DNA from 4 places in the Vibrio floridensis genome. Region 1 is predicted to be linked to each of the others. Evidence: predicted binding sites of a transcription regulator. Region 1 holds the regulator's gene; each other region holds the start of a gene.

The links. The regulator PurR, encoded in region 1, represses purine synthesis genes. The targets are predictions, from matches to a motif close to TNANGNAAACGTTTNCNTNA.
Region 2: glyA (serine hydroxymethyltransferase) is a predicted target of PurR. The motif match lies at 1,361-1,380, and genes of this name have one in related genera.
Region 3: purT (formate-dependent phosphoribosylglycinamide formyltransferase) is a predicted target of PurR. The motif match lies at 1,965-1,984, and genes of this name have one in related genera.
Region 4: pyrD (quinone-dependent dihydroorotate dehydrogenase) is a predicted target of PurR. The motif match lies at 1,387-1,406, and genes of this name have one in related genera.

The regions. Positions count from the first base shown of each region.
Region 1 is NZ_JAKGCY010000002.1:99,519-102,783, forward strand. Features, by position in the region: gene LZU85_RS04810 (TVP38/TMEM64 family protein) at 1-339, opposite strand, end outside; gene LZU85_RS04815 (TfoX/Sxy family DNA transformation protein) at 467-1,060, opposite strand; cyclic di-GMP riboswitch class I at 1,176-1,264, opposite strand; gene purR (HTH-type transcriptional repressor PurR) at 1,460-2,464, opposite strand; gene torD (molecular chaperone TorD) at 2,773-3,265, opposite strand, start outside.
Region 2 is NZ_JAKGCY010000006.1:219,086-222,350, reverse strand. Features, by position in the region: gene glyA (serine hydroxymethyltransferase) at 55-1,305, opposite strand; gene LZU85_RS12040 (YitT family protein) at 1,650-2,249, shown strand; gene treC (alpha,alpha-phosphotrehalase) at 2,352-3,265, opposite strand, start outside.
Region 3 is NZ_JAKGCY010000004.1:27,760-31,024, reverse strand. Features, by position in the region: gene LZU85_RS08410 (thiopurine S-methyltransferase) at 18-671, shown strand; gene purT (formate-dependent phosphoribosylglycinamide formyltransferase) at 724-1,899, opposite strand; gene cdd (cytidine deaminase) at 2,031-2,918, opposite strand.
Region 4 is NZ_JAKGCY010000009.1:37,801-41,065, forward strand. Features, by position in the region: gene LZU85_RS13995 (NAD-glutamate dehydrogenase) at 1-1,284, shown strand, start outside; gene pyrD (quinone-dependent dihydroorotate dehydrogenase) at 1,581-2,591, shown strand; gene LZU85_RS14005 (cell division protein ZapC) at 2,747-3,265, shown strand, end outside.

The DNA.
Region 1 (3,265 bases):
CTTCTGGACCCATTCTTTCAATAGGTAACGACTGCTTAGAAATGCGATGGTGGCCCCTATGGTACTGGCAAAGGAAACCAGAAGTAGGCTAAACCAAAAACCAAAGAGAGCAGCGCCAAGCAGTGTGACGACGGTCGCGCCAGGTACAGAAAAAGCAGTCAAAGCGACGTAAAGGATGAAATAGCTGATGGCGGATAACCAGAAGTTATCTTCAATAAAGTGAGTTAAAGCGACTTGCTGCGCCTTAGCGTTTTCTAAGGTGAGGTATTGGCTAAAGTTAACACCCAATAAGATGATAGTGGTGATAAGCAACAGTCCGAATACGAGTTTTTTGTTCATTGATAGATTCTCCAGATAGCGTTGTAATCAGACCCGAGTGAAAAAGAAATAATTTCGTGCCATACGAAAAAACCACACCTGTAGGGGTGTGGTTTCTAGTCTATAACTCAATAGTCACTTTGTCTTACTATGAAGACAAGTTATTCACTAACTCATCACGTCGTTGTTGAGGGATAACGCTCCAATGCGTCCCTTTAATTGCGCCCTCAAGTGCCCACAACAGCTCTAAGCTGACTGAGCCCGTGTGTGTGTTTTTAATCGCTTGATACGCGCGAGCAGCGCCCTGCGATTCCAACTGTTCTACGGTTTCAATACCTGCCTTCTTCAACATTCGTTCGGTGGCTAAACGTAGGTTAGGGAGGTCTTTAAGTCTATCCGGTTTTGCAGTTGCTTGTTGCTGCTTGTCACTATTTGCACTCTTTAGTGCCTGTTTCGCTACGGACAGAAGCGCATTTTGGTCTTGCCAAAGCGAATCAGAGATCGCGTAGTACTTAGTGACAACTGGAAACCCACGCTTGGTGTAAACGTATGGTTTTAGTCCTTTCTTTTCGAAAAGTAATGTCGATTTTTGATCCGCGCGAATATGAAGCTGGTCTTTGACAACGAGCGCAAACATCGTCTCATCTGCAAAAAGGCCGAACCCGCCAAACATAGAGCGAGACTTTATCGCACCAAGTTGCTCAAAAAGCTTCATTGAATCTTTGAGTATCGGTTTATCCATGATGTGTTATCTCGGTGTAATTACAATTACGCCACCAAATCAGGTCCGAGAGATTAGCAAACCAATGCAAATACAATGTCATTAATGGGTAAACTTGTTGTTATGCATTTTTGCCATCGGTAACCCCGCTACCTACCAAATTATGAATGGTTTAGGCCGGAGGCTTTGCGTCCCACCTTTTCAGATGGTTTGCCCTGTGCGTGACACTTAAAGAATACGATTTCTATTGGAGTAACATCACATTTTGAGATTAAAAGTGTGACATTGCTTCAAGTAATAGCTGCAGTTAAGTGAATGAGTGCTCGATTTTAAGAACTGAACAGAATTTGACTTAACAAATCACTTACTAAGAATAAAAAAAAGCACCCAGACTTGGATGCTTTAGAATATTAGTGTTAACTAATTGATTTTTTTAACTGTGTCGCGAATAACGAGCTCTGGGTGCATTTCAAATATACGCTTATCGTGCTCTTTATCCTTAATACGCTCGAGAAGGATCTCAAATGCATTTTTACCGACACGACGTTTTGGCTGGTGGATTGTTGTCAATGGTGGCGAGAAGTATTCTGCCAACTCGATATTGTCGTAGCCGATCACAGAGATGTCTTCTGGAATACGAAGCCCTAGTTGTTGAAGACGGCTCATCAAACCCAGTGCCATGGTATCGTTGAAGCAGAAGACTGCCGTTGGGCGATCTTGCCACGACGCGATCTTGTCAGCTGCCATCACTGCCGTGTCGCATTCGAAGTTCCCTTCAAGGATCCAATCTTCGTTGACTGTGATATTGGCTTCCTTCATCGCACGTTTAAAGCCTTGGATGCGCTCTTGGCACGCGGCTTTTTCAAAGTGACCACTTAAACACGCAATTTTTGTATGACCATTTTCAATCAAGTACTTAGTGGCCAAGTAGCCACCTTCCTCTGAGTTATCGATAATTTTATCGGCTTGTGAGCTGATTGGGCCCCAGTCCATAATCACTTTAGGAATATCTGCATGCTTATCAAGCATTTCGCGTAGTTCTTCGGTGAGGTCTGAACACATCACCAAAATGCCATCTACGCGTTTTTCCGCAAGCATACGAATGTAATCACGTTGCTTCTCGTAGATACCGCCAGTATTACAAAGAATTAGTGTGTAGCCTTGACGGTAACAGTAGCTTTCTACGCCATCAATCACTTCAGAAAAGAACAAGTTGGTAGATTGCGTAACCAGCATACCAATAGTGCGGGTGGTGTTGCACTTTAAGCTACGAGCCACTGCGCTCGGTGCGTAGTTGAGCTCGTCAACCGCTTTCATGACTTTTTCTTGAGTGGCTTCAGCCACGAATCGGGTTTTATTGATTACGTGAGAAACCGTTGTAGTTGATACGCCAGCGAGACGTGCGACATCTTTTATTGTGGCCATAGGTATTGTCCTGTCCTAGGTTGCCAGTTGAAATGAAGTACATTCGTGGCAACACGGTTTGCTACCTTTCTCCGATTTCGCCTTAAAAGAAGACACACTAGAAAAGCAGCAGCTTAGCTTAAAAAAACACAAAAACCGCTGTGTTTCAGCGGTTTGCATTAAAATCATGTTTTATCGATTGCGGTCTCAATTTTAGACTGTGACGGCAAAGCTGGCAACCTAATCGAACCGCGAAATCTGTATCCGCGTTCACACTTTAGTGGTTAAAGTGTAACCGAGTGTTTGCTCTATTGATAAGGGCGTAATTATTATCCAACTAAATAGTCGCTGTCCAGCTTACAAAATGCGACAAGTAGTTTTATCGCACTGGAATAGAAACCAAATTCATCACATTCCTTTGCACGAACAGCAAAGCTTGGAAGCCAAGAGAGTAACATTTCTTGGAGAAAGTCGTTTTGTTCGACAAACGCTTCTTCCATGTGACGCTCTTGTTCAAGTTCATTGGAGCGAATGATGAGGTTGCCAAGAAAATCGAGCATGATGGCCAAGTGATCGGCAGGTTCATTCAATTGTTGATTGACCTGTACGCCATGTTTTTGAAGCCAAGCGTCCATTTTTTGTGCCGGCTCACCATTAAGCAGGCCATCTTTTGTGAGATAAATTGATGCGTATGGAAGCGCACCGTGTTTTGCGGTTTTCAAAAACAGGTCACAAAAATCCGCGGATAATTCCAGTTGTGCATCTTGACGGTCAACCAGACGATTGAGGGCATCGACAAAGTCATCAATCGATGGACGTAGC
Region 2 (3,265 bases), on a different contig from region 1:
GAAATGAAAAGGCTTCCATCCGGAAGCCTTTTTGATGATCAAATAGCAAAAATCTTATGCGTAAACAGGTAGACGCTTACAAATTTCTAGGACTTTCTGTTTCGTCGCTTCGATAACCGCTTCATTGCCGATGTTGTCTAGTACGTCACACATCCAGTTTGCTAGCTCTTTCGCGTCCGCTTCAGTAAAGCCACGGCGAGTGATCGCAGGCGTACCAACACGAATACCCGAAGTGACAAATGGGCTACGAGGGTCGTTTGGTACTGAGTTCTTGTTTACCGTGATGTTTGCTGCGCCTAGTGCCGCATCCGCATCTTTACCCGTAATGTCTTTGTCGATAAGGTCAACAAGGAACAGGTGGTTTTCTGTACCGTTAGATACGATTTTGTAACCGCGCTCTTGGAACTGAGCCACCATCGCTTTTGCATTTTTCACTACGCGCGCTTGGTAAGCTTTAAACTCAGGTTCCATCGCTTCTTTGAACGCTACTGCTTTACCCGCGATAACGTGCATCAGAGGACCACCTTGACCGCCAGGGAAAACGGCTGAGTTCAGTTTCTTGTACATGTCTTCGCCAGCGTTTGACAGGATAAGACCACCACGTGGACCTGCTAGCGTTTTGTGCGTCGTTGTCGTTACTACGTGTGCGTGTGGCACAGGTGTTGGGTATTCACCTGCTGCGATAAGACCCGCAACGTGCGCCATATCGACAAATAGGTAAGCGTCAACTTTATCCGCGATTTCACGCATGCGCTTCCAATCAACGATTTGAGAGTAAGCTGAGAAACCACCGATGATCATCTTAGGCTTGTGCTCTAGCGCAAGTGCTTCCATCTCGTCGTAGTTAATTTGGCCAGCTTCATCGATACCGTAAGGGATAACGTTGTAGTGCTTACCAGAGAAGTTTACAGGAGAACCGTGAGTCAGGTGACCACCGTGCGCTAGGCTCATACCTAGAACTGTATCGCCTGGGTTAAGCAGTGCCATGTAAACCGCGCTGTTAGCTTGAGAGCCAGAGTGTGGCTGAACGTTCGCGTACTCACAACCAAACAGTTTACATGCACGATCAATCGCGAGCGATTCCGCTTTATCAACGTACTCACAACCACCGTAGTAACGCTTGCCTGGGTAGCCTTCAGCATACTTATTGGTTAGCTGAGAGCCTTGAGCTTCCATTACACGTGGACTTGTGTAGTTTTCTGAAGCGATCAGCTCGATGTGTTCTTCCTGGCGAAGAGTTTCTTCCTGGATAGCTGCGAATAGCTCCGCATCGTAATCAGCGATATTCATATCACGCTTAAGCATCTGTATCTCCTGACTCAGATTTGACTGAAAGTTGCAAAAAAACTGGTTAATGACCCAACGCAAACGTTTTCGTCACCATAATGGCGCGCATTCTACATAATTTGATCCAGGTCATAAAGAGAAAATTCACTTTTCTCTATGCAGTTTCTTCATGATGACATGTGAAAGATTTCATCTTGGCTTTATCCTTAAGCGAAAATGCAATCTAAAGTGTCAATTTTGCGTTTCACACCTGTAAAACAACAATTACATAGGTTTACCCTAATTTTAACCCGCTAGCTACCAAAAAGATCAGCTTTTTACTACTATGCACGCCCTTAATCGCAAATGAAATTTAACCACTGATGGAAAAACACTCACGTAGAGAAGACTGGATCGCCATATTGACCGGCACCTTCCTCGTCGCCCAAGGCGTCTTTTTTCTGCAATCAGCCAATCTACTGACGGGCGGGACAACTGGGCTTGCTCTATTAGTGACTCAGTTTACTCCATTCACTTTTGGAATGTTGTATTTTTTGGCAAATTGCCCTTTCTATTTATTGGCTTGGAAACGCTATGGCCGTCGCTTTGCTTTTAATAGTGCCATTTCTGGTGGTTTAGTCTCGATTTTTGCCGATAACCTATATTTAGTAATCTCTGTTGAGCATATCAATGAAGTTTACTGCGCGATTGCGGGTGGGCTGTTAATGGGTCTCGGAATGCTTATCCTATTTCGTCATCGTTCCAGCTTGGGGGGCTTTAACGTGCTTTGCCTCTACATCCAAGATAAGTTTGGTGTTTCAGTGGGCAAATCGCAGATGGCAATTGATGCAACCATCCTATTTGCTTCCTTTTTCTTTGTCAGCCCGACCACGATCGCACTGTCGATTCTTGGCGCTTTTGCGTTGAATCTAGTACTCGCGATGAATCATAAGCCGCATCGATACTCGGTTCGTTATCAGTAATCTGTTTTACCCCTGCAACAAAAAAAAAAGGCTTTGGATCCTCCAAAGCCTTTGAACGTATTAGGGGCGTGCCGTTAGCGTTCTTTATAACGAACAACAAACTTAACGTTCAATCAAGAGAATACGAGTCTCGTAAGGTTTGAGCACTTGGTGATGCGAAGCCATGGCACTCGGTTGATTTTGGTAGTTAGACAGCAAACATTTCGCTTTACGCATGTCGAGATCCAATGGCAATACACACTCCACATCTTCCCCGTAGTAGTTATTGATGCACACCAGTTGCTGAGCCGAACTGGTCCGCGTATAGGCAAACACACTCTGATGCTCGGGTAATAAGTCTTGATAATCACCTTGGGTGATCACTGGCACTTCTTTACGAAGTTCAATCAATCGCTTATAGAAATAGAACACCGAATTGAGATCCGCCACCGCCGCTTCCGCGTTGATCTTCGGGTAGTTACTCGCCACCGCTAACCACGGTTCTCCTTGCGTAAATCCTGCGTGTTTTTCTTCTGACCACTGCATTGGGGTGCGTGAATTATCACGAGACTTTTGTGCCAAAATCGCCATCATTTCGTCATGGTCAATTCCTTGCTGCTCAACCATGATCTGATACATGTTGGTGCTTTCAACATCACGATACTGTTCAATCGCTGTATACCCTGGGTTGGTCATGCCAATTTCTTCGCCTTGATAAACATAAGGCGTGCCTTGCATCATATGAACCGAGGCAGCCAACATTTTTGCCGATTCAACACGATACGCTTGATCGTTGCCCAAACGGCTCACGATACGTGGCTGATCATGGTTACACCAAAAGAGCGCTCCCCACCCTTTCCCATTCAGGCCAGTTTGCCAATGATTAAAAATCTGTTTGAGCTGGAGAAAGTCAAATGGTGCCTTAGTCCATTTTTCACCATTTGGATAATCCACTTTCAGGTGATGGAAATTGAACACCATGGAAAGCTCTTTACCATCAAGTGAGGAGTACTGCTGACAATGCTCTAAGGTTGTCG
Region 3 (3,265 bases), on a different contig from region 1:
GAAAGATACAGATAACGATGAGAGATGCAGAATTTTGGCACAACAAATGGGCCAGCAACCAAATTGGCTTCCATTTGGAGGACGTTAATCCATTATTGACCCGTTTTTGGTCTGCGTTGGTACCGAAGCGAGAAGAAACGGTTTTGGTTCCACTTTGTGGTAAAACAGAAGATCTTGCGTGGTTGGCAACGAAGCATGATCACGTTGAAGGGGCTGAACTCAGTTTGATTGCCGTGCGATCGTTTTTTGCAGAGCACTTCTACACTCCGACGGTGACTCCGATTTCCGGTCAACATGAGCTCTATCAGTTTGATGAGTTGTCTATTTACGCGGGGGATTTTTTCACCGCTCCGCTCAGTAAAGCAGATTTGATATACGACCGTGCAGCTCTGATTGCGTTGCCTGAAGAGATGCGAGTGGAGTATGTACAACGCATTCGTGGTCTATTAAATCCTGGTGGGCGTATTTTACTGGTGAGTTTAGATTACCCTCAGCAAGAAATGTCCGGCCCTCCGTTTTCGGTCACTCAAAAAGAGATAGAACACTTATTTGCGGGCATGCGTGTGACTCGTTTACACCAAGACATTGCGGATGAACATCATCCCAAAATTGCAAAACAAGGCTTAAGCCGCTTTAGCGAAGAAGTCTACGTTATTGAAAACGATAAATAACAAAGGGTAGCGTGAGCTACCCTTTTTAATCGGCTGAATCGAAAAACGATGTTCAGTAAATGACTTTGATTTTCTTAGCACTTTCTATTGCTGCATCCACCGCTTTCTCAGTGCTAGAACGACGTGTCAACACAACACCTAAACGACGACGGCCATTAATATCGGGTTTGCCAAACAGACGCAACTGGGTTTGCGGTTGTTCAAGTGCGTCAGACATACCGTCAAAGCGAAGGTTCTCTGATTGACCATTGCCCAAAATCACCGCTGAAGCGGAAGGGCCGTATTGAACAATCTTGTTCACTGGCATGCCAGTAAATGCACGCACGTGGAGAGCAAATTCAGACATTTCTTGTGAAATCAGTGTTACTAGCCCGGTATCGTGTGGGCGAGGGGAGACTTCATTGAAGATCACCTTGTCACCTTTTACGAAAAGTTCTACACCGAAAATACCGTAGCCACCTAACGCATTGACGACCTGTTCTGCTGTGTATTCGGCAGCTTTGATGGCATTTTCAGACATCTGCTGTGGTTGCCAAGATTCACGATAATCCCCATCTTCTTGGCGATGGCCAATAGGAGCACAGAAATGCACGCCATCAACTGCGCGAACGGTGAGTAGAGTGATCTCGTAATCGAAGTTGATGAAGCCTTCGACAATCACTCGTCCAGCGCCAGTGCGACCGCCTTCTTGAGCGTATTGCCATGCTTTCTCTATATCGGCTGGAGATTTAATGACGCTTTGCCCTTTGCCAGAAGAGCTCATCACGGGTTTCACAACGCAAGGAATTGACACGGCTTCAACGGCTTCGACAAATTGCTGATAGTTGTCTGCAAAGCGGTATGGTGAGGTAGTGAGGCCAAGCTCTTCTGCCGCTAGACGACGGATCCCTTCACGGTTCATTGTAAGTTTGGTTGCTTTTGCACTAGGCACCACGTTTAAGCCTTGTTCCTCGAGCTCTACCAACTTGTCCGTTGCGATAGCCTCAATCTCTGGAACTACAAACGCAGGTTGTTCTGCGGCGATAACTTTTTCTAGCTCGCTTGCATCTAACATGTCGAAAACATAACTGCGGTGTGCTACTTGCATCGCGGGTGCATCAGGGTAGCGATCACAGGCAATCACTTCCAGCCCAAGACGTTGGCATTCGATCGCCACCTCTTTACCGAGTTCACCAGAGCCCAAAAGTAATACGCGTGTGGCGCTTTCGCGAGTCGCGGTACCGAACATAGTGCTTCCTTTAAAAAGTAATCAGAGAGAATAAAATTGCCGCCGATCATACTCAATTTAACCTGCAAAGCAAACGTTTGCTTTGTGATTTTAAAGAAAGCCCTACGTAAAGTAGGGCTGACGACATATCACTATAAGCTGAGATAACTCACTGGAATATCGGGGTTTAAAGCTTCCAGTGTTGACTGGGTACATGCTAAGTGACTAATTTTGCCTTTATGGCTTTCAACAAGCGCCGCAGACTGAATATTTTCAAATCTCTCACCCGCGAGAAGCAATTGAATTAATGCCACTTGCAGTGGTGGAAGGCTTGGGTTGAAAGCCGCATTTTCAGCGTATGCACCCAGATAAACGCGTCCACTTTCAGTTTGCAATGCCACACCGCTCAAGTTGTGCGTATAAGGTGCATGACTACAGTTCATTGCTTCAACCGCACGTTGCATTAAGGCATCATCATCTTCAGTGGTGAAGCCATGATGGACTTGGCTCATTAATGCAGATTCGATGCCCAAATCTGATGGGCCAAATGAATCTGGCAGATAGTCGTGTAGTTTCTTTTCTTCGCGCTCTGGCAATTGAATCTTAAGCTCTTTGGCACCAGATAACTCATTCATGAACTGACGGCAGTGACCACAAGGGCTGAAATTAATGGTGATGTCTGAAAGACCTTGCTCGCCTTTCATCCATGCATGGCTGATAGCCGATTGTTCAGCATGAACCGTTTGTCCAAGTTGGACCCCATCAAACTCCATGTTAGCGCCAAAATAAAGAGCACCTGATAGGCCACGAACGATCGCACCAACATAAAACTCAGAGATGGGCGCGTAAGAATAGGCGGCAGCAAAAGGAAGTAGCGCCACGCGCAATTGGTTGTCAGTCATCCCTGTTTGCTTGAGTAACTCATCAAACTGAGCTGTTGAAAGGGATGCATCAAAATCAGCAGCCAAAATGATAGGCGCTAAGTGGCGTGAAAGTGATTCTGGTGCGCTTGCCAGCGCGTTCTCAAAGCGACTCTTCATAGTGAATCCTTGTAATTGCATGGAAGGTTATTCTATGCAAGAACGAAAACTATTCAGTGATCTGCGTCACCATAACCAATGTAACGGATGTTTGTATTTCATAATTAGAGTGATGTCACAAATGTATTCGATTGCACAATGTCCCCCAAAAGATAGCCGATAGCAATCAACTAGGCGAATCGTTAGCCAATCAAATATATAAACCTAGAAAATGACGATCGTAAATGTTGGCTTTGGATCGTTGTAATAGACAAAAAAATACCCTCAGGAAACTGAGGGTAAGAAGGAAACATTTCGTTATTTGTTCAGTCCGTGATCGTGTTTTAGTCGCCACGAAAAGAGTATTT
Region 4 (3,265 bases), on a different contig from region 1:
ATGACGATCAAACAACGCAATAAGATCCTTGAATCGATGCAAGATGAAGTGGGTGATATTGTTTTAGATGACGCGTACCGTCAATCAGAGTCTATCTCTGTCACTGAACAGCAAGGTGTTAGCGTTGTTAAAGAGCAAATTCGCTTTATTCATACTATGGAAAAAGCGGGTTATCTTGATCGAGTCTTAGAAAACATCCCAGATGACGAGACGCTACTAGAACGTGAGAAGCTGGGTCAAGGGCTTACTCGTCCTGAGCTAGCAGTGTTGGTGGCGTATGGCAAGATGGTACTTAAAGAACAACTTGCCAATGACGAGATTGCCAATGATGATTTCCATGCTAAGCAGTTGATCGCCTATTTCCCTAGTGAACTACGTAACAAGTTCGCCGATCAGATGTCATCACATCCACTGCGTGCCGAGATCATTGCTACATCGCTTGCCAACCAAATGGTGAACGAAATGGGATGTAACTTCGTCACTCGTCTACAGGAGGAGACGGGAGCGTCGGTGGTGGATATCGCTAACGCCTACGGTGCTGCGCGAGAAATTTATGCATTGGGTGATGTCCTGAATCAAACACGCAAACTGGATAACGTTGCAAGTGCAGATGCTCAGTATGAGATCATGTTCCATGTGCGTCGCATGTTACGTCGGGTTGCTCGTTGGTTGCTTCGTAACCGCAGTGGTAAGAATACCGTCAGTGAGTTAATCGCTAAGTATCAAGCGGATGTGGATGTGATTACGCAATCTCTTGATACCATGTTGGTCGAGTCGGAAGTCGAGGAGCATGATGAACTTGCTCAGAGCTGGATCCAACGTGGTGTTGAATCAACATTGGCCAACCGTGTTTCTCGTTTGACCAGTTTGCAGTCAGCACTGGATATTTCTTCAGTTGCTCGTGAAACCAATAAAACTGTCGAAGAAGCCGCGAAGTTGTACTTCAACTTAGGCGATCGTTTATCACTACATTGGTTCTTGAAGCAAATTAATGGCCAAGCTGTTGATAATAACTGGCAAGCACTTGCAAGAGCAGCGTTCCGCGAAGATCTCGATTGGCAACAACGTTTGCTGACGGCACAGGTGTTAAATTGCATAGAATCAGGCAAGAGTGATGTGATGAATGCTCTGGATGTGTGGATGGAACGCAATGAAACCTCACTACATCGTTGGGAAAGCATCCTAAACGAGTTTAAAGTGGGCACCGTACACGAGTTTGCGAAGTTCTCTGTCGCGCTAAGAGAATTAGTGCTGCTCAACTTAAATTGCAGCTCAAACAGTTAGTGTTTTAGTTGTTTAAGATTAAAAAGCCCCAGTAACGGGGCTTTTTTGCTATTTGAGTTCAATAAACGAACAGCTCATTGTTGCGTTGTCACTTTTTGAAGTCGCTGCAAACGTTTGGTTCACAAGAGAAGTCGAAATTAATTGAAATAACACCTAACTAACTCATTGATAAAGTTGAGATAAGTCATTTTTAATCGTTAAATTGGATTTACTTTTACCTTTTTATTTGAAAACTGATGATTTTAAGTAAATAATACCAACCCGTTTACACGGGGCTTTTTTCTTTCGGAGGCACAATGCTTTACCGTCTTGCCAGAGCTGGCTTTTTTCAATTGGATGCAGAGAAGGCACACGATCTTGCAATCCAAAATTTTAAACGTTTTACCGGCACACCACTTGATCTCCTCTATCGTCAACAGCTACCACACCGACCAGTCGAATGTATGGGTTTAACATTCCGTAATCCAGTAGGCTTAGCTGCAGGATTGGATAAGAATGGCGAGTGTATTGAAGCATTTGACGCGATGGGCTTTGGTTTTGTTGAAGTGGGAACGGTAACGCCAAGACCACAATCAGGTAACGACAAACCGCGCCTTTTCCGTTTGGTGGGTGCTGAAGGTATAATCAACCGTATGGGTTTCAATAACTTAGGTGTTGACAACCTGGTTGAGAACGTAAAGAAAGCAAAATACAACTGTGTATTAGGTATTAATATTGGTAAAAATAAAGATACACCAATAGAGAAGGGCGCGGAAGATTATCTCATCTGTATGGAAAAGGTATATGAGTATGCGGGATATATTGCCGTGAATATTTCTTCTCCAAACACACCAGGACTTCGCTCTCTTCAGTATGGTGAAGCGTTAGACGAGTTGTTGTCTGAGTTAAAACGTAAACAAGCTGAGCTTGAAGAGAAGCATGGTAAATATGTCCCTCTGGCATTAAAGATCGCACCGGATCTTACCGATGATGAAATTAGCCAGATTTGCCAATCATTGATCAACAACAAGATCGATGGTGTGATCGCAACCAATACCACGCTTGATCGCACGATGGTTGAAGGCATGAAACATGCGCAAGAGGCTGGGGGCCTTAGTGGTCGTCCACTGCAGTCTCGTTCTACTGAGGTCGTGCGATTACTTCGTAAGGAGTTACAAGGTAACATCCCAATTATTGGCGTCGGTGGTGTTGATTCTTATGTTGCTGCAAAAGAGAAAATGTTGGCAGGGGCGGATCTTGTACAAGTATACTCTGGCTTCATCTATCACGGCCCTGGCTTAGTACGCGATATTGTTAAAAATCTATAGAATGATTCGCTAACATACTGACATAACAGCTTTTCTAACAGAAAAAAGAGGACTTGGTTTCCTCTTTTTTTTTATTCATTCGTTTGTAGAATCAAAACAGTTGGAGGGTAATTAAGCGTTTACCTCTGTGAATCAGTCAGTGTGAGAATAGAACGATGCTTAAACCAAGTGATAAATGGAGCTGGTATTTTGATAAGCCGTCAGGCCGTCTAATGCTTGACTTAGGCGATAGATATCTATTTCAAACCAATCTTAGTGATAAATTGCTGGTGGACTGCGCTTTCTCTTATAACGACTTCACAGTTGATGACGCGAGTGCCTTTCAGACTTTCAAAGAATGTCTGTCGTCGCTTGATTTGAGTGAATATCGCAGAGATGAGCTGACGCTCTACTGCGTTGCTGCTAAGCGCTTTCATAAGCCAGTCCAACCCAAGAGTTGGTTTTTCCATTCTACAGGTTTGGATTACCAACCCAATGAAGGGGAGCTTGTACAGCTGCAAAATGGCTTGAATCAAGGGCTATTTATCGTTTTGGAAGCAGGGGACAATGCAAGCTTAGTCAGCTGTGTAGAGCTTGAAGGCTTTATGCTAAGCAGTTCAAAGAGCTTAAGTTATGGTGAAGCCATCAAAGTCATGCACGATCGCATGTCTACTGCTGCAAGAATGAATACGCTA